4 regions of the Variovorax sp. YR266 genome follow, and region 3 is predicted to be linked to each of the others. Evidence: predicted binding sites of a transcription regulator. Region 3 holds the regulator's gene; each other region holds the start of a gene.
The links. Region 3 encodes sigma-54, which starts transcription at its own class of promoters, with help from an activator protein. Its sites were predicted from a motif close to TGGCANGNAANCTGCTTT; they were not measured.

Region 1: a site for sigma-54 is predicted at 3,299-3,316, ahead of glnA (type I glutamate--ammonia ligase). Genes of this name have one in related genera too.
Region 2: a site for sigma-54 is predicted at 3,803-3,820, ahead of atzF (allophanate hydrolase). Genes of this name have one in related genera too.
Region 4: a site for sigma-54 is predicted at 3,283-3,300, ahead of BLW48_RS22905 (nitrate regulatory protein). Genes of this name have one in related genera too.

Annotation. Positions count from the first base shown of each region.
Region 1 covers NZ_FNPM01000025.1:8,450-15,961, reverse strand. Annotated here, with positions in the region: gene ntrC (nitrogen regulation protein NR(I)) at 1-65, opposite strand, end outside; gene glnL (nitrogen regulation protein NR(II)) at 93-1,172, opposite strand; gene BLW48_RS33840 (hypothetical protein) at 1,175-1,684, opposite strand; gene glnA (type I glutamate--ammonia ligase) at 1,838-3,253, opposite strand; gene BLW48_RS33830 (competence/damage-inducible protein A) at 3,400-4,200, opposite strand; gene BLW48_RS33825 (EI24 domain-containing protein) at 4,197-5,087, opposite strand; gene BLW48_RS33820 (sterol desaturase family protein) at 5,138-6,112, opposite strand; gene BLW48_RS33815 (polysaccharide deacetylase family protein) at 6,126-6,938, opposite strand; gene BLW48_RS33810 (YncE family protein) at 6,922-7,512, opposite strand, start outside.
Region 2 covers NZ_FNPM01000004.1:468,133-475,644, reverse strand. Annotated here, with positions in the region: gene BLW48_RS14070 (beta-ketoacyl-[acyl-carrier-protein] synthase family protein) at 1-1,189, opposite strand, end outside; gene BLW48_RS14065 (AmpG family muropeptide MFS transporter) at 1,346-2,731, opposite strand; partial or broken gene BLW48_RS14060 (M48 family metallopeptidase) at 2,792-3,646, shown strand; gene atzF (allophanate hydrolase) at 3,849-5,582, shown strand; gene BLW48_RS14050 (ABC transporter substrate-binding protein) at 5,595-6,596, shown strand; gene BLW48_RS14045 (ABC transporter permease) at 6,602-7,429, shown strand; gene BLW48_RS14040 (ABC transporter ATP-binding protein) at 7,426-7,512, shown strand, end outside.
Region 3 covers NZ_FNPM01000004.1:162,467-169,978, forward strand. Annotated here, with positions in the region: gene BLW48_RS12670 (ATP-binding response regulator) at 1-1,236, shown strand, start outside; gene BLW48_RS12675 (cytochrome b) at 1,324-1,908, shown strand; gene BLW48_RS12680 (YceI family protein) at 1,908-2,495, shown strand; gene BLW48_RS12685 (YceI family protein) at 2,561-3,205, shown strand; gene BLW48_RS12690 (LysE family translocator) at 3,225-3,872, shown strand; gene BLW48_RS12695 (phospholipase D family protein) at 3,880-5,487, opposite strand; gene rpoN (RNA polymerase factor sigma-54) at 5,498-7,099, opposite strand; gene lptB (LPS export ABC transporter ATP-binding protein) at 7,117-7,512, opposite strand, start outside.
Region 4 covers NZ_FNPM01000009.1:64,529-72,040, reverse strand. Annotated here, with positions in the region: gene ntrB (nitrate ABC transporter permease) at 1-388, opposite strand, end outside; gene BLW48_RS22910 (CmpA/NrtA family ABC transporter substrate-binding protein) at 399-1,643, opposite strand; gene BLW48_RS22905 (nitrate regulatory protein) at 1,990-3,252, opposite strand; gene tsaD (tRNA (adenosine(37)-N6)-threonylcarbamoyltransferase complex transferase subunit TsaD) at 3,372-4,412, shown strand; gene BLW48_RS22895 (alpha/beta hydrolase-fold protein) at 4,369-5,103, opposite strand; gene BLW48_RS22890 (Hsp20/alpha crystallin family protein) at 5,291-5,662, opposite strand; gene BLW48_RS22885 (branched-chain amino acid ABC transporter substrate-binding protein) at 5,787-7,079, shown strand; gene BLW48_RS22880 (pyridoxal phosphate-dependent aminotransferase) at 7,107-7,512, shown strand, end outside.

The DNA.
Region 1 (7,512 bases), on a different contig from region 3:
AATAGAGCCTTCTCGAGCACGAAGCGAATCGATTGGTCGTCATCAACTATCCAGATCGGCTTCATGCATCTCCTCTGTTGCCGGTGGCTGCGCTAGGGCAGCGGTATCAATATCTTGAAATCGGTTCGGCCCGGGACGCTGTCGCACTCGATCACGCCGTGATGCTGTTGCACAAAAGTTTGCGCGAGCGTCAATCCCAGCCCTGTCCCGCCTTCCCTGCCCGATACCAGCGGATAGAAGATGCGGTCCTTGATCGTGTCCGGCACACCCGGTCCATTGTCGATTACATGCAATTCCAGTGCCAGTCGATACCACTGCTTGTTGAAGATCACCTGACGGGCTATGCGCGTCTTGAAAGTGATCTGCGCGTCGCCTGCCGCGCGGCGCTCGGTCAGCGCCTGCGCCGCGTTGTGCGTGATGTTGAGCGTGGCCTGGATGAGCTGCTCGCGGTCGCCGCGGAACTCGGGAATGGACACGTCGAAATCGCGCTCGATGTGCAGGTCGCGCGGAAACTCCGCGAGGATGACCGAGCGCACGCGCTCGCACACCTCGTGGATGTTGACGTCGCCCACCACGTGCGGGCGGCGGTGCGGCGCCAATAGCCGGTCGACCAGCGTCTGCAGGCGGTCGGCCTCGTGGATGATGACCTGGGTGTATTCGATGAGGTCGCGCGATTCGACCTCCATCTGCAGCAGCTGCGCCGCGCCGCGGATGCCGCCGAGCGGGTTCTTGATCTCGTGCGCGAGGTTGCGGATGAGTTCCTTGTTGGCCTGCGCCTGGTCGATGAGGCGCTCTTCGCGGTCTTGTCGCACCTGCTGCTCGAGCGGCGACATCTCGATGATGAGCTCGCCCTTCTTGTCGCCCTGCGCAAGCGTGACCTGCACGGGCATCAGCTCGTGGTTGACACGACGCAGGAAGGCTTCGTAGCGCAGCGTTGCAAAGTCGTTGCTGCTCGCGCCGTCGATGGCCGTGCGCAGCACCTGCGGCTCATGAAAACACGCGCCGAACTGCGAACCCTCGAGGGTGCGGCGCGAGGTGCCCAGTGCGTCTTCAAGGCCTGCGTTGGCGAACAGCACGGAGCCGTTGCTGTTGACCACCGCGATCAGCGTGGACAGCAGGTCGAAGGACTGGAAGCGCGGATTGGCGCCGGTCGCCTTCTTCCCGAACACCATGACTACTGCGGCTGCTGCTTGTTCGGCAGGCGGCCGATTTCGCGGCGGATGCCGGCGATGTCACTCTCGTTGCGCGCCAGCTCAGCCTTCATTTCGGCGACGCGATCCAGGTACTTCTGGTAATTGCGGCCTTCGCTGCCCTGCTTCTCGGGCTCGCCGTTGTTGTATTCCTTCTGCAGCTCGGCCTGGCGCGCCTCGGCCTTCTTGAGCTCAGACTCGAGCACCGAACGAGCCTCGCCGTCACGGGCACGCTGGTCGACGCCTTCGACACGCGGGCTGCCCGCCGGCGCACGCGCCGCGGAAGAGCCACCGGACGACGCAGAGCCACCGCCCGAAGACTTGGTGCCTTGCACGACCGTGACGTTGCCGCCTTCCATGACCTTGCAGCCCTTCTGCTGGGCGATGGTGGCGTTGTTGGTGTACTCGTTGCCGCAACGCCAGACGCGTTCCTGCGCGAGCGCCGGCAGCGCGATCAATGAACCGGCCAGGAAAATGAGAGAAGCAGTCTTCATGTGTATCGGTGGAGGGCGGCGACAAAGGTGCATTTTCGTGCAATTCGATGCCACCAGTGACAAGATGTTCCACTCCATTGAAAAAGGACGGCCGTGGCCGTCCTTTTTCATTACATCCCCGCCAATGGATTGGTGAGGTTGTACTTCGCTCGATTACAGCGAGTAGTACATGTCGAACTCGACCGGATGGGTCGCCATGCGGAAGCGCGTGACTTCCTGCATCTTCAGATCGATGTACGCATCGATGTACGCATCGGTGAACACGCCGCCCTTGGTCAGGAACGCACGGTCTTTGTCCAGGTATTCCAGGGCTTGGTCGAGGCTGTGGCAGACGGTCGGGATCAGCGCGTCTTCTTCCGGCGGCAGGTGGTACAGGTCCTTGCTGGCGGCTTCGCCCGGATGGATCTTGTTTTCCACGCCGTCGAGACCGGCCATCAGCAGCGCAGCGAAGCCGAGGTACGGGTTCATCAGCGGATCGGGGAAGCGCGCTTCGACGCGGCGGCCCTTCGGGTTGGCCACGAACGGGATGCGGATCGAGGCCGAGCGGTTCTTGGCCGAGTAGGCCAGCTTCACCGGGGCTTCGAAGCCAGGCACCAGGCGCTTGTAGCTGTTGGTGCCGGGGTTCGTGATGGCGTTCAGGGCACGGGCGTGCTTGATGATGCCGCCGATGTAGTGCAGGGCGAAGTCCGAGAGACCTGCATAGCCGTCGCCGGCGAACAGGTTCTTGCCGTCCTTCCAGACCGACTGGTGCACGTGCATGCCGGAGCCGTTGTCGCCGACGATGGGCTTGGGCATGAAGGTGGCGGTCTTGCCGTAGGCGTGGGCCACGTTGTGGATCACGTACTTCTGCAACTGGACCCAGTCGGCGCGCTGGACCAGCGTGCTGAACTTGGTGCCGAGTTCCATCTGGCCGGCGTTGGCCACTTCATGGTGATGCACTTCGACCGGGATGCCGAGCGATTCGAGCACCAGGCACATTTCCGAGCGCATGTCCTGGAAGCTGTCGACCGGGGGAACCGGGAAATAGCCGCCCTTGACTGCCGGACGATGGCCGGTGTTGCCGTGCTCGTATTCCTTGTCGGTGTTCCACGAGGCTTCTTCGGAGTCGATCTTCACGAAGCAGCCCGACATGTCGTTCTTCCAGCGGACGCCGTCGAACACGAAGAATTCGGGTTCCGGACCGAAGAAGGCGGTGTCACCCAGGCCCGAAGCCTTCATGTATGCCTCGGCGCGCTTGGCGAGCGAACGCGGATCGCGCTCGTAGGCCTTGCCGTCGGCGGGGTCGATCACGTCGCAGGTCAGGATCAGCGTCGTTTCTTCGAAGAAGGGGTCGATGTTGGCGGTGTTCGGGTCGGGCATGAGCTGCATGTCCGAAGCTTCGATCCCCTTCCAGCCAGCGATGGACGAGCCGTCGAATGCGTGGCCCGAGGTGAATTTGTCTTCATCGAAAGCCGAGACCGGCACGGTCACGTGCTGCTCTTTGCCACGGGTGTCGGTGAAGCGGAAGTCGACGAACTTGACCTCGTTTTCCTTGACGAGCTTGAGTACATCGGCGACGGTCTTTGCCATCAGTTTCTCCTGAGTTGGATGGTGGTTAGGAATACAGGGACGAGGGATGCAGTTTCTGTGCCATTGTCACCTCACTCGATGAGGCTTTAGTGGCCGCCGCAAACCCCAAATGAAGGCGGAATTTCACCAAAATGGTGCGTTCAGTATTAACGCACCAATTCTGGACCAAGCTTGGCATCAAAGGTGTGCAACCCTTCGATCAGCTGGACATAGGCGGCATCGAGCCGGCCGGGGTCACCCTTGACGCCCAGCTCGATGTGGCGGCCGTATTCGGGGTGATCGACACTCGGCAGGCTGAACACCTTGATGCCGGCGTGGGTGGCCTCGATGGCCTGCATGAGCGGCGTCAGCGTGGCTTCCATGGCACCGAAAACGATCACCGACTTCTCGGCGACGGCATTACGGGTAAACAGTTCGGCGTAACGGCCGTCGAGCACGGACTCGATCATCGGCCAGGCCATGACGGGAAAGCCCGGCACGAAGTGCACGTCGCCAACGCTGAAGCCGGGGATCTTGTTGTACGGGTTGTAGATGAGCGTGGCGCCTTGCGGAAACACGCCCATGTTGAGCCGGTGCACGTTGTCGGAGCGGTTGGGCTCGTAGGGCACGCCCTGCTCACGCGCGGTGTCCTGCATGCGCTCGCGGATCAGCAGCTCGGCCTCGGGGTGCAGCGCCAGCGGCACGCCCAGCGCCTTGGCGGCGCACTGGCGGGTGTGGTCGTCGGGCGTGGCGCCAATGCCACCGGTCGAGAAGACGATGTCGCCCGAGGCGAAGGCGCGCGCCAGCGCGGCCGTGATGCGCGCGGGCTCGTCGCCCACGTATTCGGCCCAGCTCAGCTGCAGGCCGCGCGCGGCGAGCAGCTCGATGACCTTGGCCATGTGCTTGTCGGCCCGCTTGCCGGAAAGGATCTCGTCACCGACGACGATGAGACCGAATGCGCGTGTCATGGTGAACCCCATTGGGAAAGAGCGGCCTTGCTGGCCTCTTCGGCTTCGAGGGCCGGTGTTGTGCCGTTGGCGGCCGATGCCTCGGCCACCGCGCGCTGGGCACGCAGCCGCGCGAGCGCGTCGAGGCAGTAGTGAGCGAACCAGAGCGCCGAGAAGGCGAAGACCAGTGTGTAGATCCAGATGGCGATCGGCACCAGCACGAAGAAGGCGGCGGCGAACAGCAGGCCCGATGCCCAGACGATGCTGGGCGCCGCGCCCAGGTAGCCGCACAGCACGCCGATGCACAGCAGCGGCAGCCGGTGCGCGCGCAGCAGCGCGGCGCGCTCCTCGGGGCTGGCGTGCTCGGCCAGCGCATCGAAGCTCATCACGCGGTAGGTGAGCCAGCCCCAGATCAGCGGCGGCAGGATCAGCACCAGCGGCGGTATGAGCCACAGCGGCATCGACACCACGAGGGCGATCAGCGCCAGGATGGTGACGCCGAGCGAACGCGCGACGCTGCCGAAGAACGAAGCGCCCTTTTTCTGCTCGAGCGAGGGAAAGCGCCGCTCGCCCACGAGCTTGGTCAGCGCAGGCGCCATGAAGCCGGCCACGATCAGCAGGCAGACCACCACGATCAGCGGCGTGGCGGCGAACACCACGACCAGGGACGCCAGCGCGAAAGTGACGTCACCCGAAAAAAGACGGCCGATCCAGGCCCAGAAGCTCGACAGCAGCGGCCAGGCATCGAGCGCGCCGCGTGTCCAGGTCACGGCGGAGTCCCAGTAGAAATAACCGAGCCCCGCGGCCAGCACCACCATCAACCCCAAAGGAAGCAGCGACAGCACGATCACGCGCGGCAGCATGCAATAGGCGACCGCGCGCCAGAAGGAGTCGAGGAGCAGGCGCATTGAGCAGCGAGGATAACGCCTCGGACGAGCCGTTCAGGGGCCGGAGCCCCTCAACCGCGACCGACCATTCGCTTCAGGCCGAGCCACTGCTGGGCCCAGAAACCGCGCCCGTATTCGCGCACGCGGCCATCGGCGCTGGGTTCGACCTGGTCGCGGATGCCGGTCGGGTCGTAGCGGTCCTCGAAGTTGGCGGTGCGAAACAGCATGTCCCACCAAGGCAGCAGCACGCCGAAGTTGTGGCCGCCGAGCGTGCTCCTGCCGTTCGATTCGTGCCCCAGCCCGATGCTGTGGTGCAACCGGTGGAAACGCGGGCTGATCCACAGCCGCTCGCCGATGGCGCCGAAGCTCAGCCGCAGGTTGGCGTGCTGCAGGCTTTCGCTGAGCTGCGTGAAGGCGACGAAGGCGATGAACTGCCCCGGCGCGACGCCGATCAGCTGCGCCACGATGACGATCAGCGTGTCGTGGACGATGTCGTCGAGCAGGTGGTTGCGGTCGTCGCTCCACATCGTCATCTGGCGCTGCGAGTGGTGCAGCGAGTGCAGGCCCCACCACCAGTTGAACTGGTGCTGGCCGCGGTGGATCCAGTAGCCGACGAAGTCGAGCACCACCAGGTAAATGGCGAAGGCGACCACCGGCACATCGGTCACGCCGGGCCACACTTCGTCGAGGTGGAAGGTGCCCCACCCCGCCGTGCGCAGGCTGCCCATCGCATCGTCGAAGAAGGGCTGCAGCGTGAAGAAGATCGCCAGCCGGAACAGGCCGAGCCGGTGAATCAGCGTGTAGAGCATGTCGATGCGGATCGCGTGGCGGTCGACCACCGGCTCCACCGATCGCCAGCGCTGCAGCGGCCCGATGATCGCCAGCAGCACCAGGATCTGGATGACGCCGACCAGCAGCCAGCCGGTCGCGTCGAAGGCATCCTCGGTCCAGCCGCCGAGGCCGACGGCGTAGACCAGCGGCTGCACGGCGGCCTCGAAGAACCAGCCCTGCATGGCGGAAAAAGCGTCTGTCAGCCAATCGATCACGGCGAAAACTCGTTCAGGGGTGAGATGCAATCCAGGCGCGGAAGTCCGGGTGCTGGCGCAGTGTCTGGAAGCAGAAGCCCTTGGCCTTGAGCCCGACGATCAGCGGCTCGAGGTTGGCCGGAGCCCATGGGTCCTTGCGCGACCAGATACCCAGGTGCGCGAGCAGGATGTCGCCGGGGCGAATGGTGTCGAGCGCCTGCGTCAGCAGTTTGGCGTTGCTGAATTTCTCGCTCGGCAGCTCATCGCCGAGAAAGCCGGCGGGCGCCCAGCCGACGTACTTGTAGCCACAGCCTTCGGCGGCGGCCAGCAGCGCGGGCGAGGTCTTGCCGCCCGGCGCGCGGTACAGCGGCAGCGGCTTCTTGCCGGTGATGGCGGCCAGCCGGTCGGACGACTTGCGGATGTTGGCGCAGTACTCGGCCGCGCTCCAGGTCGATTCCTTGCCGTCCTGCGGGCCTGCCGAGGGCTTGATGCGGAAGCTCGGCGGCGTGCTCTTGACGTCGGCGCGCCAGTACGCGTGGTCGTAGGTGTGCGATCCGAACTCGTTGCCTTCGGCCGCCCTCGCCTTCCACCAGGGCGCCCAGTGGTCGTCGAGGCTGTCGCCATCGGTCTGGGTGCGCTCGGCGGCGGCGAAGAAGGTGACGCGCACGTCCTGCCGCTTGAGCACGTCGGCCACCAGCGGAGCGACGCCCATGTGGCCGGTGTCGAAGGTCAGGTAGACGGGCTTTTCGCAGGTGGCGCCCGGTGTCGCCCCCCAGGCGACGGGAGCCACGACTCCGACCAGCGACAGCGCGAGGGCCGCGCCGATGCGGCTAGATGCGCTTGGCATGATCGAGCGTCCAGACGCCATGCGGCGAACGGCCGACATTCACCTGCCGCACGACCTTGTTGCTGGCCAGGTCGACCACGCTGAGCTTCTTGATCCAGCGCGAGGTCACGTACAGGGTCTTGCCGTCGGCTGACAGGTCCATGCAGTCGGGACCGCCGGGCACGGGATAGGTCGCGATGACCTTCAGCGTCGCCAGGTCGATGCGGCTGATGGTGTTGGCCACGCGGTTGCTCACGAACACGCTCTTGCCGTCGCCGGCCGAGCGGAAGGCGTGGGCGCCCTTGCCGGTGGGGATCTTGCCGACCAGCTTGGGCTCGGCGCCCGCCACGTCGAACACCTGCACGCCGTCGCTGCCGGTCAGGCCCACCAGCAGGGTCTTGTCGTTGTGCACGCCGAAGATGTCGGCCGGCATGGTGCCGGTGGCAACGCGCCACTTGACTGTTTGCGTGGGCAGGTCGACGGCGATCATCTCGTCGCTGTCCTGCATCGTCACGTAGGCGATGGTGCTGGTGTTGTCGATCCAGATGTGGCTGGGCGTCTTGCCGCTGGCGATGCGCTTGGCCAGCTTCAGGTC
Region 2 (7,512 bases), 310 kb from region 3:
CGAACACCAGCGAGCAGTTGTTGCCGCCGAAGCCGAATGAATTGGTCAGCGCATAGCGCACCTCGCCGCGCGCCGGTTCGAGCCTGATCTGCGGGCCGAAGCCTTCGTCCAGCGTGTGGGTGTTGACGGTGCCCGGCATCACGCCGCGCTCGATGGCCAGCAGGCTGATGACGGCCTCGACGATGCCCGCCGCGCCCAGCGTGTGGCCCATGAAGCCCTTGGTCGAGCTGGCGTGCGTGCGCGCCGGGAAGCGGCGCGCCACCAGCGCGCCCTCGACCTCGTCGTTCTTCTGGCTCGCGGTGCCGTGCATGTTGATGTAGTCGATGGCCTCGGGCGCGAGGCCGGCGCGCGCCAGCGCCTCGTCGAGCGCGCGTTCGGCGCCCAGGCCCTCGGGGTGCGGCGTCGACATGTGGTGCGCGTCGCTGGCCTCGCCGTAGCCCAGCAGGTGCAGCGGCGCGGCGTCGGCGCCGGTCTGCACGCGCTCGACCAGCGCGAAGCCCGCGGCCTCGCCGAGGCTGATGCCCTTGCGTGTGGCGTCGAAGGGCCGGCACGGCTCGCTCGACACCAGTTCGAGCGAGTTGAAGCCGAACAGCACGCTGCCGCACAGCGTGTCGGCCCCGCCGACCACGGCCGCGTCGGCCAGGCCCAGGCGGATCAGCCGCTCGGCCGAGGCGAACACCTTGGCGCTCGACGAGCAGGCGGTGGAAATGGTTTCGCTCGGGCCGCTGATGCCCAGCACCTGCTGCGTGAACATGGCCAGCGAATGCGGCGTGTGCACTGCGGCACGGCGCTGGTTGGGTGGGAACATGCCCTGTTCGTCGAGCTGGGTGTAGGCCAGCTCGGTCTCGCCGATGCTGGCGGTCGAGGTGCCCAGGATCAGCGCGATGCGTGAGGCCCCGTACTTCTCGCGCGCGGCGGCCACGGCCTCGATGAAGCCGTCGGCATGCAGGCCCAGCCAGGCGAGCCGGTTGTTGCGGCAGTCCCAATGGGCGAGCGATTCGGGCAGGCGGATCTCCTCGAGCCCGTCGACGCGGCCGATCCAGGTGGGCAGAGGGGCGTCGCCGAAGTCATTGGCGCGCAGTCCGCTGCGCGACTGCGCGAGCGCGTCGGCCAGCACGTCCTTGCCGACACCGACGGCGGAGGTCGCCGTGTAGGCGCTGATTTGGAGAGGAGAAATTCGGGACGGCACGATCTTGTAGGGGCTTGCAGGCAGGCTCGCGGACGATGGGCGCGCAGGAAGAGGGCGCGAGGGGGAAAGGAGAATGAAAGAAACGAATGTATACCGGCACAGCCTACCAGTTGCGCGGCGCGCGCAGCGTCGGCTGTTTCCTATAGGGCCCAGGCCCTATTGACGGTCGGCGGGCCTTGTGATGGCCGTCATCCGCGAGGCCAGCGCCACCAGCACCAGCACCGGCACGCCCAAGAGCGCGGTGGCGACGAAGAAGGTGCTGTAGCCGTAGGCGTCGACGAAGACGCCCGAATAGCCGGCGATGAACTTCGGCAGCAGCAGCATCAGCGAGCTGAACAGGGCGTACTGCGTGGCCGAATAGCTGATGTTCGTGAGGCTCGACAGGTAGGCGATGAAGGCCGCCGAAGCGATGCCGCCGGCCAGGTTGTCGGCCGAGACCACGGCGATCAGCGCCGTCAGGTCGTGCCCGCGCGAGGCCAGCCAGGCAAACAGCAGGTTGCTGGCCGCGCTGAGCACCGCGCCCAGCATCAGCACCCGCATCACGCCCAGGCGCATCGACAGCACGCCGCCGACGAAGGCACCCACCAGCGTCATGATCACGCCGTAGATCTTGCTGACCGAGGCCACCTCGTCCTTGGTGAAGCCCATGTCCACGTAGAAGGGGTTGGCCATGATGCCCATCACCACGTCGCTGATGCGGTAGATGGCGATCAGCGAGAGGATCAGCACCGCCTGCCACTTGTAGCGGCGGATGAAGTCGGCGAAGGGCTCTACCAGCACGCTCTGCAGCCATTCGGCGGCATTCTTCGCCTTGGGCAGCACGCGCGGCACCGGTTCGGGCGACAGCAGCACCGTGATCACGCCCACCGCCATCGAGGCCGCCATCACCAGGTAAGCCGTCTTCCACGCCCCGTTCTGGTAGGCCGCCGCGCCCGTGACCGCGGCCGCCGGTGCCACCTCGGCCCAGGCCGCGACCCACAGCACGCCCGCGCCAGCCCAGATCATCGCGAGCCGGTAGCCGGTCTGGTAGGCGGCCGCCAGCGCGGCCTGCTTGCGCGTTTCGGCCGATTCGATGCGGAAGGCGTCGAGGGCGATGTCTTGGGTGGCCGAGCCGAAGGCCACCAGCAGCGCGCACCAGATCAGCGGCGTGAGGCCCAGCCGGGGGTCGTTCAACGCCATGCCGATCAGCCCGGCGATCACCACGCACTGCGCCAGCAGCAGCCAGCCGCGTCGGCGTCCCAGCAGCGTGGTCAGCGGCGGCAGGGGTAGCCGGTCGACCAGCGGCGCCCAGACCCATTTGAAGCCGTAGGCCAGGCCGACCCAGCTCAGGTAGCCGATGGTGGTGCGGTCGATGCCCGCTTCGCGCAGTCGGAAGCTCAGCGTGCCGAGCACCAGCAGCAGTGGGAGCCCGGCGGAGAAACCCAGCGCCAGCATGCGCAGGGTGGCGGGTTCCAGGTAGACCTTCAGCGCGTCGCGCCAGGGCGGTGAGGGGGTGGTGGGGGTTTCTGCGGGCGAGGCGGACATGAACCCCGGATTGTCCATGAGCGGAGGGGGACATCGGCCAGGGCCTTTGTCTTCATTTGTTCCTATGATCCGCCTCCTATGTGCACACGCTGCGATCGCCCTGTTTCCGCCATTTCTGCCGCTTCTGGGTGGAATCCCCGGCGGGCCTTTCTCCTGGCCGCCGCCGGCGCGGCCCTCGGTGCGCCGGCGCTGGCGCAGGTCGATGTCGGCAACGCCTCGGTGGCGCGCAACCTCGTACCGGCCGACAGGATCGAGGCTGCCGGCGTGTAGCAATACGGCCAGTTGCTCGAACAGGCGCGCGCCAAGAATGCGCTCGCGGGCGACAGCAACCCGCAACTGCAGCGCCTGCGCGCCATCGCCAAGCGCCTCATTCCTTTCGCCACGCCGTGGAACTCGCGCGCCCGCGACTGGAAATGGGAGGTCAACCTGATCGGCAGCAAGCAGATCAACGCCTTCTGCATGCCCGGCGGCAAGATCGCCTTCTTCACCGGCATCCTCGAACAGCTCAAGCTCACTGACGACGAGGTCGCGATGGTCATGGGCCACGAAATGGCCCACGCGCTGCGCGAGCATGCGCGCGCCCGCATGGCCAAGAGCGCGGGCACGGGCGCGGCGCTCTCCATCGGTGCGCAACTGCTCGGCTGGGGCCAGGTGGGCGACCTGGCGGCGCGCGCCGGCACGCAACTCCTCACGCTCAAGTTCAGCCGCAGCGACGAGACCGAGGCCGATCTCGTGGGGCTCGAACTCGCGGCGCGCGCGGGCTATGACCCGAAGGCTTCGGTGTCGCTGTGGAAGAAGATGGCCGCGGCGTCGAAGAACCAGGGCAGCCTGAACTTTCTCTCGACGCACCCGAGTGGGCCGGATCGCATCACGAAGCTTGAAGCGAACCTGCCGAAGGTCGAGCAGCTCTACCGCGACGCGAAGAAGAGCTGACCTGCATGACGCTCTTTCCCCTTGGGGAGAGGGCGGCGGTCTCTGGATAAGAGCCGCGCCTCATCGTCTGCACCTGCCCTCACCCCAACCCTCTCCCCGAGGGGAGGGGGAGCCAATCCCGACACGTTTCCGATCCGCGCCACACCGCGTTTCCGCTGGCACGCCGCTTGCATCTCAACTTGTACACATGTTTGGATGCCTAATGATGGTGCATGAAGAAAACGGAGAAAGCGGATCGCCCGCCGCCGCCTGGATCGCGAAATTCGCGGCCCCCGTGGCGGACGCAGCGGCTGGCAAGGCCCTGGGCTTTGCCCTGCCGCTCGCCGGACTGAGTTTCGCGGTCAAGGACAACATCGACGTCGCCGGCGCGCCCACCACGGCCGCCTGCCCGGCCTTCGACCGCCTCCCCACGGTCCACGCAGCCGTGGTGCAGCGCCTGCTCGAAGCCGGTGCATCCCTGGCTGGCAAGACCAACCTCGACCAGTTCGCCTGCGGCCTGAACGGCACGCGCTCGCCATACGGCGAGGTACCCAACGCCTTCGACGCGCGCTATGTCTCGGGCGGCTCCAGTTCGGGCTCGGCCTATGTGGTGGCGGCCGGCGAGGTCGACTTCGCGCTGGGCACCGACACCGCCGGCTCGGGTCGCGTGCCGGCCGGGCTCAACAACATCGTCGGACTCAAGCCTTCGCGCGGCCTGCTGAGCACCTTCGGCGTGGTGCCCGCGGCGCAGAGCGCCGACTGCGTCTCGATCTTCGCGCGCACCGTCGCCACCGCGGTCGACGTGCTGCTCGCCGCAGTCGGCCACGACGCGCGCGACCCGTACTCGCGCGACCTGACCCTGAGCCGCAAGCCGCTGCCCGCGCACTTTCGCTTCGGCGTACCCGACAAGCTGAGCTTCTTCGGCGACACCGCCGCCGAACGGGCGTTCAACGACGCGACCGCGCGCCTGCTGGCCATGGGCGGCTCACCAGTCACCATTTCCTACGCCCCGCTCGCCGAGGCCGCCGCGCTGCTCTATGAAAGCGCACTGGTCGCCGAACGCTACGCCGCGGTGCGCGAGTTCTTCGATGCGCACGGCGACGACGTGATCGAGCCCGTGCGCGGCATCCTTGCGAGTGGCCGCAACTACAGCGCCGCCGACGTGTTCGAGGCCCAGACGCGGTTGCGCGCCATTGCGCAGCAGGTCGAGCCGATGTGGCGCGACATCGACGTGCTGCTCGTGCCCACTGCGCCCACGCACTACACCCGCGAGCAGATGCGCGCCGACCCGGTGGTGCTCAACCGCAACCTCGGCGCGTACACCAACTTCGTCAACCTGCTCGACTACGCCGCGCTCTCCGTGCCCAGCAGCCTGCGCGCGGACGGCCTGCCCTTCGGCATCACGCTGATCGGCCCCTGCGGCAGCGACCTCGCGCTGGCCGACCTGGGCCAGCGTTACCACCACGCCACCGGGCTCGCGCAAGGCGCGACCGGCGTGCCGTTGCCCGAGCCGCGTGCCATTCCCGGCCTCGCCGCGCCGGACGCCGGCACCCTGCCCATCGCCGTGGTAGGTGCACATCTCTCGGGCATGCCGCTCAACAGCCAGCTCACCGAGCGTGGGGCGACGCTGCTGCGCGCCACCACCACCTCGCCCTTCTACCGCCTCTACGCGCTGCCGGGCACCGTGCCGCCCAAGCCCGGCCTGCAGCGTGTGGTCGAGGGCAATGAAGGTGCCGCCATCGCGCTCGAAGTGTGGGCCGTGCCCCTGGCACAGGTCGGCAGCTTTCTCGCCCTCATTCCACCGCCCCTGGGCCTCGGCAGCGTCGAACTGGCCGACGGCAGCTGGGTGAAAGGCTTCATCTGCGAGGGCCACGCGCTGGCCGGTGCGCAGGACGTGACCCTCCATGGCGGCTGGCGCGCATACGTCGCGAGCCGCGCCACCCCGAGTTCCAACTGATCAGGAGTTCCGATGAGCACCCAAGACAAACCTCCCGCATCGCGTCGCCGAAAGCTGCTGCAGGCCGGCGCCGCGGGCCTGGCCGTGCTGGCCGCGCCCGCCATCGTGCGTGCGCAGGGCGCCGCCAAGCTGCGCATCGGCTTCTGGCCCGTGGCCGCCGGCCTGCCGTTCTTCGCGGCGGTCGACAAGGGCTACTTCAAGGAAGCCGGCCTCGACGTCGAGCCGCTCAAGTTCGCCGGCGCGCAGCAGGTGATGGAAGGCATGCTCGCCGGCCGCTGCGACGGCAGCGCCAACGGCACCGGCTCGGCCAACCTCGCCATCGGCGAGATCGCTCAGCCGGGCCTCTTCAAGATCTTCTGCACCAACCCGAGCAACGCGAAATACGTGCTCGACGAATTCATCGTCGCCAAGGACAGTCCCATCAAGACCATGGCCGAGCTGGCCGGCAAGAAGGTCGCCTCGGGCCCCGGCATCCAGAACGTCACGCTGTGCAAGACCATGCTGGAGCGCGCGGGCGCCAAGGGCGCGACCGTGAGCGAACTGCCCATCGGCCAGCACGTGGCCGCACTGGTCGCGGGCCAGGTCGACGCCTGCTACACGCTGGAGCCCACCGGCACTGTCGGCCGCATGAACGGCACCACGCGCGTCATCGAGGCCGGCGTGGTCGCCAAGTACATCCTCGGCGACCCGATGGCGCCCTGGCACGGCGGGGCGGCCAGCCTCACCACCGAGTTCATCAAGAAGAACCCAGAGATCGCCAAGAAGTACATCGCCGCCTACGCGCGCGGCGTGGAGCTGGTGCGCACCAAGCCCGACGAGGCGCGCCAGTTCATGAAGGGCTACACCGCCATCGAAGGCAAGCTCACAGCCGAAGTGCCGCTCGCGTCGTACATGCTCTACAACGAGTTCAAGCCCAGCGACGTCGCGTACTTCCAGAAGTTCTACGACCTGTTCACCGACAAGGGCATCTTCGAGAAGAAGGTCGTGGTGGACACGCTCCTCTACAAGGCCTGACGACCATGGCCGAAGCAAGCTCGACCACGGCCGCGCCGTGGACCCCGCCGGCCAGCACGGCCACTGCCGCGCCCAAGCCGCCGCTGCGCGACCGCATGCTGCCCTTCATAGGCCCGGTGGTGCTGTTCATCGTGTGGGACCTGGTGGTGCGGCTCGGCTTCATCAAGCCGATATTGCTGCCCACGCCCGCCGACACCATCGCCGCGCTCATCACCGGCCTGGCCGGCGGCCCGCTGCTCACCGACTTCGCCATGACCGTGTGGCGCACCGTGCAGGCCTTCGTCATCGCGGCGGCCATCGGCGTGCCGCTGGGAGTGCTGCTCGGCAGCAACGAGAAGGCGTACCGCAGCGTGGAGTTCCTGATCGACTTCTTCCGCTCCACGCCGTCGTCCGCGCTCATTCCGCTGTTCCTGCTGATCTTCGGCGTGAGCGACGTCAACAAGGTAGCCATCGCGGCCTTCGGCGCGCTGCTCATCGTGGTGTTCAACAGCGCCTACGGCGTCATCAACGCACGCAAGCAGCGCGTGATGGCGGCGCGCGTCATGGGCGCCTCGCGCTGGCAGGTCTTCAAGGACGTGCTGATCTGGGAAAGCCTGCAGCCCAGCTTCGTCGGCCTGCGTTCGGCGGTGTCGATGGCGCTGGTGATCGTCATCGTGGCCGAGATGTTCATCGGCTCCGACACGGGGCTCGGTCACCGCATCATCGATGCGCAGCAGGTGCTCAACGTGAAGAGCATGTACGCGGCGATTCTTGCGGCCGGTGCGCTGGGCTATGCGCTGAACATCCTCTTCCTCATTGCCGAACGCCGCATCGTGCACTGGAGCGGAAGATGAAAGTCACGCAAGACATCGTCCTCAACGGCCCGGTGTACGCCGACGTGCCCAGGCCGGCCTTCAAGCCGGGCCCGGCAGGCACG
Region 3 (7,512 bases):
AAGCTGGTGGCCGAGCGCTCGCGCCAGCTCGAAGAGAACATCGGCCTGCGGCTCAACGAACGCACCCTGCGCGAACAGGCACTGGCCGGCCTGCGCGCCTCCGAGCATGCGCAGGCCGAGCGTCTGCGCTTCTTCTCGGCCGCCAACCACGACCTGCGCCAGCCGGTGATGGCCATCGGCCTGCAGGCCGAGGTGCTGCGCCAGCAGCTGAACAACGGCGCGGACATGGAGGCGGTGCAGCACACGGTGGGCTCGCTGGCGCGGGCGCAGCAGGCGCTGGAGGGGCTGACCAACCAGCTGCTGGAAATCGGCCGCATCGAGGCCGCGGTCGATCCGCTGCGCCCGGCGGCAGTGCCGCTGGCACCGCTGCTGCAGGAACTGGCGCGGCAGGCGGGCGACGGCCGGGTGCTGGTGCGCTGCCCGCGCGACGCAATCGCCTGGAGCGACACGGTGTCGCTGCGCCGCGTGCTCGCCAACCTGGTCGACAACGCCGTCAAGTTCACACCGCGCGGGCGCGTGCTGCTGGCGGTGCGGGCGCGGCGGCGAGGCGCCGGCAGGGCCTGGCGCGTGGAGGTGCGCGACAGCGGCATCGGCATCGCGGCCGACGCGCAGCAGCGCGTGTTCAACGACTTCGAGCAGATCGGCAACGTCGAGCGCAACCTGCAGCGCGGCCATGGGCTGGGCCTGGCGATCGTGCGGCGGCTGGCGGCGCATCTCGGCATTGCGGTGTCGCTGCGCTCGGCGCCCGGGCGAGGGTCGGTGTTCAGCTTCGAACTGCCTGCAGCGCCGGAAGGCGCGGTGGTGGCGACGCGCCCCGCTGCCGTGGCGCAGAACGATGGCGACGAGGCGGCGCGCACGCCGTTGCGCCCCGGGCTCGCCGTGCTGGTGGTGGAAGACAACACGGTGGTGGCCGACAGCCTCTCGGCCCTGCTGCTGCAATGGGAAGTGGAGCCGCGCGTCTATGCCAGCGCCGCCGAGGCGCTGGCGCTGGCCGACCTGCGCGCGCTCGACGCGGCGCTGTGCGACATCCGCCTGCCGGGTGCGCTCGATGGCATCGCGCTGGCCGAGAAGCTGCAGCGGCAGAAGCCCTCATTGGCGATCGCGCTGATTTCGGCCGACATCAACGAAGCCACCCAGCGGCTCGCCGCCGAGCGCGGCTGGCATGCGCTGCGCAAGCCGGTGCAGCCGGACGAACTGCGCGGCGTGCTGCTGAAGGCGCAGCAGCTGCGGGGCTGACCGAGGCCACCGGGCTGGCACGGGCCCTGCTGTGCTGTCATGGCTTCCGATATATGCTCCGCGCACAGGCCGCCAGCCCTGCCTTCGATGTCCACCGACACATCCCCCCCTCCCCTCGCCGCCGACCCGCGCTACGACCCGCTCGCGATCGCGCTGCACTGGCTGCTCGCGGCCCTGATCGTCGGTTCGTTCGGCGTCGGGCTCTACATGACAGGCCTGCCGTTCTCGCCGCTGCGGCTGAAGGTCTACAGCTGGCACAAATGGGCGGGCATCACGATCCTCGCGCTCTCGGCGCTGCGGCTGCTGTGGCGGCTGGGGCACCGTCCGCCGGCGCTCCCGCCGGGCATGACGCGGCTGCAGCTGGCCAGCTACCGCATCAGCCACACGCTGATGTACCTGCTGTTCTTCGCGGTGCCGCTGTCCGGCTGGGCTTACAGCTCGACCATGGGCATGCCGGTCGCGTGGTTCGGCGTGCTGCCGCTGCCCGACTTCGTGCCGGTCGACCACGACTTCGCCGAGGCGGTGCTGCAGCCGTTGCACCGCAACTGCGCCTTCGTGCTGGCGGGCGTCACGCTGCTGCACGTGGTGGCGGTGCTCAAGCACCACTGGATCGACCGCGACGGTCTTCTGAAACGCATGTGGCCCGGGCCACGCAAGGAATCTGCTCGATGATGAAGCGACTGTTTTTCCGCCTCTTGCCGTCGCTCGCGGCACTGGCCTTCGCGATGGCGCTGCCGGCCGGCGCCGAGCCCGCGGCCGCGAAGCTCGTTGCCGACAAGAGCCAGATCGTGTTCGTCACCAAGCAGATGGGCGTGCCGGTCGAAGGCACATTCAAGAAGTTCGACGCACACGTCGCCTTCGATCCGAAGAAGCCCGAGGGCGGCAGCGTCGCGCTGCAGATCGACACGGCCAGCGCCGGCTTCGGCGTTCCGATGAGCGACGCCGAGCTGCCCAAGCAGCCGTGGTTCGACGCCACGCATTTCCCGCAGGCGAGCTTCCAGTCGAGCGCCATCAAGGCGCTGGGCGACGGCAAGTTCGAGATGGCGGGCAAGCTCACCATCAAGGGCACGGCCAAGTACGTGACGGTGCCCGTCAGCATCGCGGCGGCCGGCGGCAACTACGCGGTGGCCACTGGAAGCTTTACGATCCAGCGGCTCGACTACAAGGTGGGCGACGGCGAATGGACCGACACCTCGATGGTCGGCAACGAGGTGCAGGTGCGCTTCAAGTTCACGCTCACAGGCCTCGGGCCGCTGTGAACGGCCGAATGGGCCTGCCCTCCCCTCACTCACTTTTCTCTTTCATGACCCACACAACCAACGCCATGAAAAAGCTCCTTCTCGCCGCGGCCCTGTCGGCCGCCGCGTTCACCGGCGCCACGGCACAGCAGCAACCACAAGGGCCCGAATACACCGCGCCAGCCGTGGCCGCCAAGCCCGCGGGCGGGCCGGTGAAAAACGCCAACTACGTGGTCGACCCGACGCACACCTTCGTGATGTACGAAATGGGCCACTACGGCACCACCACCAACCGGGGCCGCTTCAGCACCAAGGACGGCTCCGTGCAGATCGACGGTACCGGCGCCAGCGGCAAGGTCGACATCACGATGGACATCAGCTCCATCAACACCGGCGTCGACCTGCTCAACCGCCACGTGCAAAGCAAGGACTTCTTCAACGTGGCCGAGTTTCCGACCGGCCGCTTCGTGGCCGACCGCATCGACTTCAGCGGCGGCAAGGTGGTCGACGTGCCGGGCACGCTCACGCTGATGGGCCAGACCAGGCCGGTGACGCTGAAGGCCGTGCGCTTCAACTGCTACCTGAGCCCGCTGATCAACCGCCAGGTGTGCGGCGGCGACTTCGAGACGACCGTGGAGCGCAGCGACTGGGGCATCACCTGGGGGCTGAACTTCGGCTTCGAGAACAAGGTGAAGCTGCTGGTGCAGGTCGAAGCGGTCAACGTGCAGTGACACCGGAGAAGGCAAGGCCATGATGGACACCACCCTTTCGCTGCTCGGTATCGCCGGCGCCATGACTGTGGGCGCGATGAGCCCTGGCCCCAGCTTCGTGATGGTGGCCCGCACCGCCGTGACCTCGCGCACCGACGGACTGGCCGCAGCGCTGGGCATGGGTGCCGGCGGGCTGGTCTTCGCGATTGCCGCGCTGGCCGGGCTGCAGGCGGCGTTCCTGGCCGTGCCGGCGCTGTACGTGGCCATCAAGGGCCTGGGAGGCGCCTACCTCGTCTACCTGGGCTTTCGCATCTGGAGCGGCGCGCGGCAGCCGCTGGCCGTGGCGGCGCAGGAGACGGACGGGTCGCCGCGCCAGCAGGGCCGTAGCGGCCGCACCTTCCTGCTGGGCCTGGCCACGCAGGTCAGCAACCCGAAGACTGCCGTGGTCTACGCCAGCATCTTCGCGGCCTTCCTGCCGCGCGAGGTGCCGCTGGTGCTCGCACTGGCGGTGCCGGCGGTCATCTTCTGCATCGAGACGGGCTGGTACGCCATCGTGGCGCTGGCGCTTTCCTCGGCAGCGCCGCGCTCGGCCTACCTGCGCTACAAGGTCTGGATCGACCGGGCCGCCGGCGGCGTGATGGGGCTGCTGGGCCTGCGGCTGATCTGGTCGGCCGTGCGCGGCAACTGAGCCGACGCTACAACAGGCTCTCCGGCGTCAGCGGCGCCAGCAATTCGAGCATGGTCCGGTCCCAGAAGCCGGAGTCGGGCTCCTCGCTCAGCACGGTGAGCTTGCCGGCGTCGTCGCTGACCCATTCGATGCGCGACTCGTTGCTGCCCTCGGCAAAGCGCAGCCGGTAGGCGCCCTGCTGCTTGAGCACGTCGATGAGCTTGAGCGCCTGTTGCGCCATCTCGGGGCTGCGGATGAAGAGACCGATCTCGGTGTTGTGCGTCTCCGAGCGCGGATCGAAATTCATCGAGCCGACGAAAAGAATGCGCCGGTCGATCACCGCCGACTTGGCATGCAGCCTGCCCACCGAGGTGCCGAACAGGCCGAGCCGCACGCTGCGCCGGGTGCGCGTGGAGCTCAGTTCGTAGAGGTCGGCGCCGAGCTTGAGCATGTCGGGCCGGTAGCGGCGGTAGGCGGTGTGCACCAGCGGCTCGTCGGTGGCGGCCAGCGAATTGGTGACGACGCTGATCTTCACGTTGCGGCCGCGGATCTCGCGCATCACCTCCAGCCCCGAGGCGCCCGGAATGAGGTAGGGCGAGACGATGGTCACCTCGGAGCGCGCACGGCGCATCTGCTCGACCACGTTGTAGCGCACGCTGTCGACGTCCAGCAGCGGCACGCCGCCGTATGAGACGGTCTTGCCGATCACGCGCTCGGGCGAATCGGCGTAGGCCTCTGCGGTGGCCCAGATCAGTCCGAGCTTGCCGGCGTTCAGGTCTTCCGCCATCGGGCTGTAGCCAAGCAGGTCGTTGGGCGCGGGCGGCGGCGGCGGTGGCGTGGTGTCGGGGCCGGTGGCGACGTCGAAGCGCTTCTGCAGCTCCTCGCGCGACAGGTCGCTGCTCACCACCGACTGGATCGGCCGCACGTAGATGCTGTTCCAGTACTGGTCGAACAGGCTGCCCAGCCGCGGGATCAGCGCGCCGGTGACGAAGGTGTCGAGGTCGAGGAAGTTCTCCCCCGCCGTGCGCCTGAAATACTGGTTGCCGATGTTGCGCCCGCCCGCCACCGCCATCGCGCCGTCGGCAATGAACAGCTTGTTGTGCATGCGGCGGTTGACGCGGCTGAAGTCGAAAAGCGACGCGCTGAAGCGCTTCAGCAGGCTGCCGCGCCCGGCCGGGAACGGGTTGAACAGGCGCAGCTCCACGTTGGGCGTGGCGGCCAGGCCGAGCAGCAGCTCGTCTTCGCCGGAGGTGTAGAGGTCGTCCATCAGCAGCCGCACGCGCACGCCGCGCTGGGCGGCGTCGCGCAGGGTGCGCATCAGGTAGCGGCCGGTCTCGTCGTTCTCGATCTGGTAGTACTGCACGTCGAGCGTGCGCTGCGCGCGGCGGGCCAGCTGGATACGGGTGTCGAAGGCGAAGTCGCCGCCGGGCATGAGGCGAAAGCCGCTCAGGTCGGGGTCGGGCTGGGAGGCCAGCGCGATCTTGCCGAGCGCGGTGTCGGCTGACACGGCCATGGCCTTGGTGGGCGGGCGCGGCGCCTCGTCGGGCAATGTGGCGCAGCCTGCGAACAGCAAGACCGCAGCCATGACGAAAACCCAATGCCCACAACGCGAAAGCGACGGCAGGCGACGGGTCATCGGTGGCTTTCTACAGGGCCTTGCGCAGGTTGGCGGGCGCGATGCGCAGCGCCTCGCGGTACTTGGCCACGGTGCGGCGCGCGCACTCGATGCCCTGCTCTTTCAGCATCTCGGAGATCTGGCTGTCCGACAGCGGCTTCTTGATGCTCTCGGAGCTGACGAACTGCTTGATCAGCGCGCGCACCGCGGTGCTCGACGCATTGCCGCCGGTCTCGGTGCCCAGCGCCGAGCCGAAGAAGTACTTGAGCTCGACCGTGCCGAAGGGCGTGGCCATGTACTTGGCGGTGGTCACGCGCGAGATGGTCGATTCGTGCAGGCCCAGCTCGTCGGCGATCTCGCGCAGCACCAGCGGGCGCATCGCGAGTTCGCCGTGCACGAAGTAGCTCTTCTGCCGCTCGACGATGGCGTTGCTCACGCGCAGGATGGTGTCGAAGCGCTGCTGGATGTTCTTGATGAACCAGCGCGCCTCCTGCAGCCGCTGCGACAACGCCTGGCTGCCTTCGCCCTTGTGCGACTTGAGTGCGCCGGCATAGATGTCGTGCACGCGCAGGCGCGGCATCACCTCGGGGTTCAGCATGACGCGGAACTTCACATTGGTGCCGCGGCCCGTCTTGGTGACGATCACGTCGGGAATGACGATGTTGCGCTCGACGTCGACGAAGCGCCGGCCCGGCTTGGGCTCGAGCCGCGCGATGATCTGCAGCGCCGAGCGCACCAGCTCCTCGTTGCTGCGGGTGAGCGTGGCCAGGCGCTTGAAGTCGCGGCGCGCGAGCAGCTCCATTGGCTGCTTGCAGATGGCAATGGCGGTCTTGCGGACCAGCTCTTCCTCGTCGGTCTCGTCCTCGCGGGCCAGGGCGCGCAGCTGGATGCCCAGGCATTCGCCGAGGTCGCGCGCGCCGACGCCGGCGGGTTCCAGGCTCTGCAGCAGGCCGAGCGCCACCTGAAAGTGATGCACGAGGTCGTCGAACTGGTCGTTGTCGTCGCCGGCCAGGCCCGAGGCCAGTGCGGGCAGCGAGTCTTCCAGGTAGCCGTCGTCGTTGAGCGATTCGATGAGAAAGCGCAGCGCGGCGCTGTCGTTCTCGTTCAGGCGCAGGCTCAGCGCCTGGCGGTGCAGGAAGGACTGCAGCGACTCCTGGCTGCGCGCGAGTTCGGTGGCGTCGGCACGTTCGTCGTCGCCGAGGTTGTTCTGGCGCGCGGGCGCATCGCTGCCCCATTCGCTGTCGTCGGGCGCCATGTCGACGGTGCCGTCGCCTTCCCAGTCGGGCTCGCGCTCGGTGATTTCGGCAGCGGGGCCGTCGGTGTCGGCCGTGGTGGTGGTGCTGGTTTCGGTGGAAGCAGTGGACGCGCTGGCGGCGGGCGAAGCGAAGTCGCTTTCGCCGTCGCCGCTATCGCCGCCGTCGTCGCGCGGCACCGGGGCATCGGCCGTGTCGAGCCCGAATTCCTCGCGCGCCGCTTCTTCAGCCGTGCGCTCGAGGAACGGGTTCTCGTCGAGCATCTGCTCCACCTCCTGGCTCAGTTCGAGCGTGGAGAGTTGAAGCAGCCTGATCGACTGCTGCAGCTGTGGCGTCAACGCCAGATGCTGCGAGACGCGAAGGGATAGCCCTTGCTTCATGGGAACCGCTCCCGCCCTTACATGCGGAAGTGTTCGCCCAAGTACACCCTGCGTACTTCGGCGTTGTCGACGATCTCCGAGGGTGTGCCTTGTGCCAGCACATGCCCGTCGCTGATGATGAAAGCGTGATCGCAGATGCCCAGCGTTTCACGCACGTTGTGGTCGGTGATGAGCACGCCGATGCCGCGCTCTTTCAGGAAGCTGATGATCCGCTGGATTTCGATCACCGCGATCGGGTCGATGCCGGCGAAGGGCTCGTCCAGCAGGATGAAGCGCGGCTGCGTAGCCAGCGCACGCGCAATTTCGACGCGGCGGCGCTCGCCGCCCGACAGCGCGAGCGCGGGCGAATCGCGCAGGTGGTCGACGCGCAGGTCGGCCAGCAGCTCGGCCAGGCGCTCGTCCATGTGCTGCTT
Region 4 (7,512 bases), on a different contig from region 3:
CCAGCGCCGCCAGCCCGAAGCCCAGCGCCACGCGCTGCAGCGACGAGAGCACGTTCCAGCCCACGCCCTGGTCGTTCGGGCCCTTGCTGTAGAACGGATCGCTGAACACCGTCACGGCCTGCTGCCAGGTGGCTGCGGGCGTGGGGAAGCCGGTGGTGCTTTTCATGGCCACCACTTCCCAGATCAGCAGCAGCAGGCCGAAGCCCGTCAGCGGCGGCAGCACGCGCATCCAGAAGGCGCGCAGGTCGATGGGCGTGCGCACCCGGGGCTCGGGCGCCGGGGCGGGTGCGGGCTTGGGGGCTGCCGGCCTGGCGGCGACGGAAGGGGCCACTTGCGTTACCTGCGCGGTGGTCGCTTCGAGCGGCGAGTGAAAGACTGCGCTGACCATGTTGTTCTCCCTATGCATGAAGCTTGAAGGACTCGGCGTATTTCTTCGGGTCTTTGCCGTCCCAGACCGAGCCGTCGAACAGCTTGCTGGTGCGCATCGTTTCCTTGGGCACTGGCGTCTGCGTGGCTGCGGCGGCCTGCTTGTAGATGTCGATGCGGTTGATCTCGGTGGCCACCTTCAGGTAGTCGGGGTGTTCCTTCAGCAGGCCCCAGCGCTTGTGCTGCGTGAGGAACCACATGCCGTCCGACAGGTACGGGAAGTTCACGGCGCCGCCGTTGTAGAACTTCATGTGGTTGGGGTCGTCCCAGCTCTTGCCCAGGCCGTTGGTGTAGCGGCCCAGGATGCGCTGGTTGATGGCGTCCACGCTGGTGTTGACGTAGCTCTTGTCGGCGATGGTCTCGGCCATCTTGTTCTTGTTCTGCAGGCCGGTGTCGATCCACTTGCCGGCCTCGAGGATGGCGGCGGTCACGGCGCGCGCGGTGTTCGGGTATTTCTTGGTGAACTCGGCCGTGGTGCCGAGCACCTTCTCGGGGTGGTCCTTCCAGATGTCCTGCGTGGTGATGGCCGTGATGCCGATGCCGTCCATGATCGCGCGCTGGCCCCAGGGTTCGCCCACGCAGTAGCCGTCCATGTTGCCCACGCGCATGTTGGCCACCATCTGCGGGGGCGGCACGGTGATGTTCTTCACGTCCTTGAACGGGTCGATGCCGGCGGAGGCGAGCCAGTAGTAGAGCCACATGGCGTGCGTGCCGGTGGGGAAGGTCTGCGCGAAGGTGTATTCGCGCTTCTCGCTGGCGATGAGCTTGGCGAGCGAGGCCGCATCGACCGCGCCCTTGTCCGAGAGCTTCTTCGACAGCGTGATGGCCTGGCCGTTGTTGTTGAGGGTCATGAGCACGGCCATGTCCTTCTTGGGGCCGCTCACGCCGAGGTGCACGCCGTAGACGAGGCCGTAGAGCACGTGCGCCATGTCGAGCTCGCCGTTGACCAGCTTGTCGCGCACGCCGGCCCAGCTGGCTTCCTTGCTGGGGACGATCTTCACGCCGTACTTCTTGTCGATGCCGAGCACCGAGGCCATCACCACGCTGGCGCAGTCGGTCAGCGGGATGAAGCCGATCTTCACTTCTTCCTTCTCGGGCTTGTCCGAGCCCTGGGCCCAGACGGCGGCGCGCAGCGCCGGGTCGATGCCGACGGCGCCGATGGCAGCGGCTTGCAATACGCGGCGTCGGCTGAGGCGGGTTTTGAGCAGGTCGGTCATAGGGCGGGGCTCCGGTTGAAGACAAACAACAAACAAGAAATACAAAAACGAAAAGGCGTCCGCACCGCGCAGGGGCTGCTCGAAAACGAGCCCTTGCGGGATGGGGACGCCTTTGTCCGGTTCGGTGGGAGACACCCGCCGTTGGGTGCCGCCTGCCTGAAGACCCATTGAGGGGCCTACGAACTTATTGCTTGCAAGCGGTGTGCCAGCCTTCGGGTGCCATGAGCTGCTATCAAGAAAGTAGCGGGGTGCGGCCGCACAGCATGGGAGAGGGCCCGATCAGGCCGGGAAGCGCCGGATGGCACGGTTGTTGTGCACTGCACCAAGTTGAACGGTCCGGACCGCTTCAACGCGGCGGCGCGCGGTCGAGCATGGGCAGGTAGTCGGCCATTGCCAGCATCGACTCGGCCACGTCGACCAGCCGCCGTTTCTGGTTCATGGCGGTCTGGCGCAGCATCTTGTGCGCGTCTTCTTCGCTGAGTCGGCGGTGCGCCATCAGCAGGCCCTTGGCGCGTTCGACGATCTTGCGTTCGTTGAGCGAGGCGCGCACGGTTTCGAGCTCGTCGCTCATGGCCTGCAGGCGGTGCGACTGTTCCTGGACCATGTCGAGCACCGAGCGTTCGAGATGGCGGCCGAACTGGGCGGGCGCGGCTGACTGCGCGTCGGCGTCGTCGAAGAACAGGGCGCCAGCCTGCGGGGCCAGCGTGTCGAGCAGCTGCCGGTATTCCTGCAGCTCGCTGCGCGCCTGCACGGTTTTTCGCTCGCACAGCGCGCGCAGGTCGGCGGCCAGGCGGTCCTCGACGATCTTCATGGCGTCGATGCGGCGGGTGCAGCAGTCGAACCAGGCCTGGCTGAGCGGCACGTCAGCCGGCGTGGAGGCGGCGCCGCGCCGGCGGATGCGTTCGAGCTCGGCCACTTCGGCATCGGGCTGGCTGTTGCGCCACAGCGCGAGCACCGCCTCACCGGAGAAATCGGTGAACACCTGGAAGCAGCGTTCCTGCGATTCGATCAGGTGCAGCCACTGCAGGCGCTGCGCTTCGTCGCTGCGGCCCAGCGCCAGCGCGGCGGAGCCGAAGGCGCGCTCCTGGCCGGCGAATTCCTTGCCCTGCATGAAGTTGAACATCGCGACCAGCAGGCGCGAGATCTCGGGGTCGGTGGCGCCGTCGGCCGCCTCGAACACCACCGACAGCAGGCCGGCGACGAGCTTGGCGAACGCGGCGGTGGATTGCGCCGGCTTCAGCTCGAGCGCATCGATGCGGCGGCGCAGGCCGGGCAACGCGTCCAGCCCTGGGAGCACCCATGCGATGCGGCTGAACAGGCGCGCGCTGTTGCCGGTGCCCGCGCCTCGGTGGTTGTCGGCCTCAAGCTGGTCGAAGCCGGCGCGCACCTCTTGCTCCAGCGCGATGCATTCGGCGATCTGCGGGCCGCGCTGGTCGGCGAAGCGGGCGCCGCGAGAGGTGAGGAACATGTTCGACATGCCCCGCTCGCGCTGCAGCGCGTGGACGAGGCGGCCGATCAGGCTCACCAGTTCGCTGGTGCGGGCGAGCTGATCCAGCTCGTCGATTTCGCAGCGACGGGCAGCGATCAGAAAACTCAGTCCGGATTTCATGGTGGGAGGGCGCGGGGCTCTGGCATGGTCAACGCAACATCCGTGCCTCGGGGAGTGGCGCGCGCCGCCGTTTGCCCCTTCGCGGGTGCCGGGGGAGGGCGCCGCCTACACTCGGCGGCATGCTCTTGTTGGGAATCGAATCATCTTGCGATGAAACCGGCGTGGCGCTGGTCGAGTCGCACGGCGACGCGCTGCCGCTGCTGCTTTCGCACGCGCTGCACAGCCAGATCGCCATGCACCAGGCCTACGGCGGCGTGGTGCCCGAACTGGCCAGCCGCGACCACATTCGCCGCGTGCTGCCGCTGACCGAAGCCGTCATGGCCGAAGCCGGCCGCACGCTGGGCGAGATCGACGTGGTGGCCTACACGCGCGGGCCGGGCCTGGCGGGTGCGCTGCTGGTGGGCGCCGGCGTGGCCTGTGCGCTGGGCGTGGCGCTGGGCAAGCCGGTGCTGGGCGTGCATCACCTTGAAGGGCATCTGCTGTCGCCGTTCCTGAGCGCCGATCCGCCGGAGTTTCCGTTCGTCGCGCTGCTCGTGTCGGGCGGCCACACCCAGCTGATGCGGGTGGACGGCGTGGGCCGCTACGAGCTGCTCGGCGAGACCATCGACGACGCAGCCGGCGAGGCCTTCGACAAGAGCGCCAAGCTCATGGGCCTGCCGTATCCCGGCGGGCCGTGGCTCGCGAAGCTGGCCGAAGGCGGCAATGCCACGGCCTTCAAGCTGCCGCGACCGTTGCTGCACAGCGGCGATCTCGATTTTTCATTTGCCGGCCTGAAGACGGCCGTGCTCACGCAGGCCAAGAAGCTCGGCGACCAGCTCGAAGCGAACAAGGCCGACTTGGCAGCGTCCACGCAGGCGGCCATCGTCGAGGTGCTGCTGAAGAAGTCGCTTGCCGCGCTCGACCAGACCGGGCTCAAGCGCCTGGTGGTGGCGGGAGGAGTGGGAGCCAACAGGAATCTGCGCGAACAGCTGAACGCTGCGTGCGCGAAGCGCAAGGTGCGCGTGCACTACCCGGAGCTGCACCTGTGCACCGACAACGGCGCGATGATCGCCATGGCTGCGGCAATGCGGCTGCAGTCAGGGCTGTCGCAGGCGAGCGAGCGCTATGCCTTCGACGTCAGGCCGCGATGGCCCATGGCTTCGCTACCGGAGACTGCGTAAGCAGTTGCTTTGATCGGCCGATTGCCGGCAGCGGCAGCACGTCGAGCACGTTGCGCCACAGCTGGCGCCACTGCGGCCAGTCGTGGCCCCCCTCGGTCGTGAAGACGCGTCCCGGCGGCAGGGCGTCGGCCAGCAGCTTGTGGTTGCTGGCAAAGCGGTCGTCGAGCCCGAAGCCCAGGTACAGCGGCGGCAGGTTCTGCGACGGCTGGGCTTCCAGGTACTGCTGGAAGAAGGGCCAGAGCTTGCGGTCGGGCTCTTCGTCGGGCTGCGGCCCGGTAGGCGCCTGCCAGGTGCGCAGGCCGCCGGCCTTCTTGATCTCCGCGCCGAGCACCCGGCGTCCCAGGTAGGGCGCGAGCGCCACGATGCCGTCCACCGAGCCCGGCCGCGCCAGTTCGTGAATGAGCGCGCCGAAGCCGCCGATGGAAATGCCCACGAGCCAGATCGACTTGTAGCCCTTGGCGCGCTGCGGCTCGATGACCTCGGTGTGGAGGCGATCGCTCAGCGTCTGTTCGTAGTAGTAGGAAACATCCGCGTCCACCAGCAGGGAGTCGGCCGCCAGATGGCGTTCGCGCACGGCTGCGATGAACCCTTCGCGCTCGAACTCGTCGGGCTTCAGGTACGCCCCGGGCAGGAACACCAGGAGCGTGTCGGATTGTTCGTTGGGGTTGGCGGATTGAAGGTGCGTTTTCATGGTGCCTTTGGGGCACCCGAACCGCACCGTAGCGAGTTCGGTGCGTTTACGAGACGCCCACGAAGAAGAAAGTTCTAAGAAAACGTCACATCATGTGACGTTATCTAGCGCTATTGTGAATAAGGTGCTCGTTTAAAGTCAAAACGAGGCCTTAACTAACATTTTCCTCTTGTGGGCATAGGCCAAATTAGTTGATTTGTAACTGAGTGGCCTGGCTCACGGGGACCAGCTTGCCGAGCTTCAGCGTGAGCACGCCGTTCTCGAGCTTTGCTTCGCTGGTGGCCACGTCGATGTCCTGCGGCAGCTCGTAGGCCGCCTTGAACTGGCGCTTGGCTTCGGCCTTGCTGTCGATGCGCAGCACGGCGCCTTCGATGCTGATCGCGAGGTCTTCGCGCGTGAAACCCGGCACGTCGAGCGAGAGGGTCCAGCTCTTGTCGTCCTGCTCGACCAGCGGCGAGTGGCGGGCACCGGCGAAGGCATCGTTCACGAAGCGTTCGAACGAGCGGTCATAGGCGCGGGGAGCGAAGCGGGCGGTGCGAAGGGTGGGGGCGAAAAACATGATGAAGAACTCCTGAATCAACACAATGGGGACAAGGAATGTGTGTCCCTTACACTGCGCGGCCGTTCAATCGTGAGTGCCGCTTGAGACCTCATCTAGGCCCCGCGGCACGCGTTTCAAGACAATGAATCCCCCCTTTATTTGGCGTCGCGAGGCCTTGAAATTCGCGGCGCTGGCGCTATGCGCGAGGCCCTTCGCCGCGCTGGCACAAGCATCGGTTTCATCGCCACCTGCGCCCATTCGCCTGGCACTCATCGAAAGCATGAGCGGCCCCTTCGCCAACACCGGCGAGGCCGTGTTCCGCAATCTGTTGTGGGCGGTGGAGCGCGTGAATGCGCGTGGCGGCATCAAGCTGCCCGGCGGCGCGCGGCCCCTGCAGCTCGACCGCTACGACAGCAAGGGACAGAACGAAGAAGCGCTCTCCGCGCTGCGCGCCGCGATGGACGACGGCGCGCGCATCGTGCTGCAGGGCAACTCGTCGGCCACGGCCGCGGCGCTGGTCGATGCCATCGACAAGAACAACGAGCGCGACCCGTCGCGGCGCGTGATCTTCCTCAACTACGCGGCGGTCGACCCGGTGCTCACGAACGAGCGCTGCAGCTTCTGGCACTTTCGCTTCGACGCCCATGCCGACATGCGCGTGGCAGCGCTGATGGACGTGGTGAAGGACGACGCAGCGCTCAAGCGCGTCTACCTGATCGGACAGGACTACAGCTTCGGCCAGGCCGTGCTGCGCGAGGCGCGCCGGCAGCTTGGCGCACAGCGGCCCGACGTGGAGATCGTCGGCGACGAACTGCACCCGATGGGCAAGGTGAAAGACTTTGCGCCCTATGCCACCAAGATCATCGCGAGCGGTGCGCAGGCCGTGGTCACGGGCAACTGGGGCAACGACCTCACGCTGCTGGTGAAGGCGACCCGCGAAGCGGGCTTCAACGGCACCTTCTATACCTTCTACGGCAATGCGCTCGGTGCGCCCGCAGCCATCGGCGATGCGGGCATCGGGCGCGTGATCGCGGTGGCCGACTGGCTGCCCAACGTGCAGACGACGCAGTCCGAAGCCTTCTACCGCGCCTTCCGCGCGCGCTTTCCGAAGCCGGCCGAAGACTATGTGCACATGCGGCTGGCGCTGATGATCGAAGCGCTCGTACAGGCCGTCGAACGCGCGGGCAGTGTCGACGCGGTGCCTGTGGCACGCGCGCTGGAGCAGGCCGACGTGAGCCTGTACGGCCAGCGCGGGCGCATGCGCGCTGCGGACCACCAGTTCCAGCAGCAGCTCGTGGTCGGCGTGATGGACAGGCAGGGCAGGCCGGGCGTGCAGTTCGACGTCGAAGGCTCCGGCTACGGCTTTCGGGTGGTCAAGACCATCGCCCCCGAGCGCGCCGAGCTGCCGACCTCGTGCAAGATGAAGAGACCTTGATGACGATGATGAACAGGACAACCAGACATGCGTGAAGCCATCCACAACCTCGAAGCGTCGAAGATCCGCGAAGTCGCCAATGCCGGCATGGGCCGCGACGACGTGCTGGCCTTCTGGTTCGGCGAAAGCGACGAAGTCACACCCGAGGTGATCCGCCAGTCGGCCATCGAGTCGCTGCAGCGGGGCGAAACCTTCTACGCCCACAACCTCGGCCTGCCCGAACTGCGCGAAGCCATCGCGCGCTACACCAGCGGGCTGCATCCGGCGGTCGATGCCTCGCGCATCGCCGTCACCTCGGGCGGCGTGAGCGCGCTGATGCTCGCGGTGCAGGCGCTGGTCGACGCGGGCGACGAAGTGGTCGCCGTGACGCCGGTGTGGCCCAACCTGACGGCGCAGCCCGCGATCATGGGCGCGCACGTGCGCACGCTCCCGC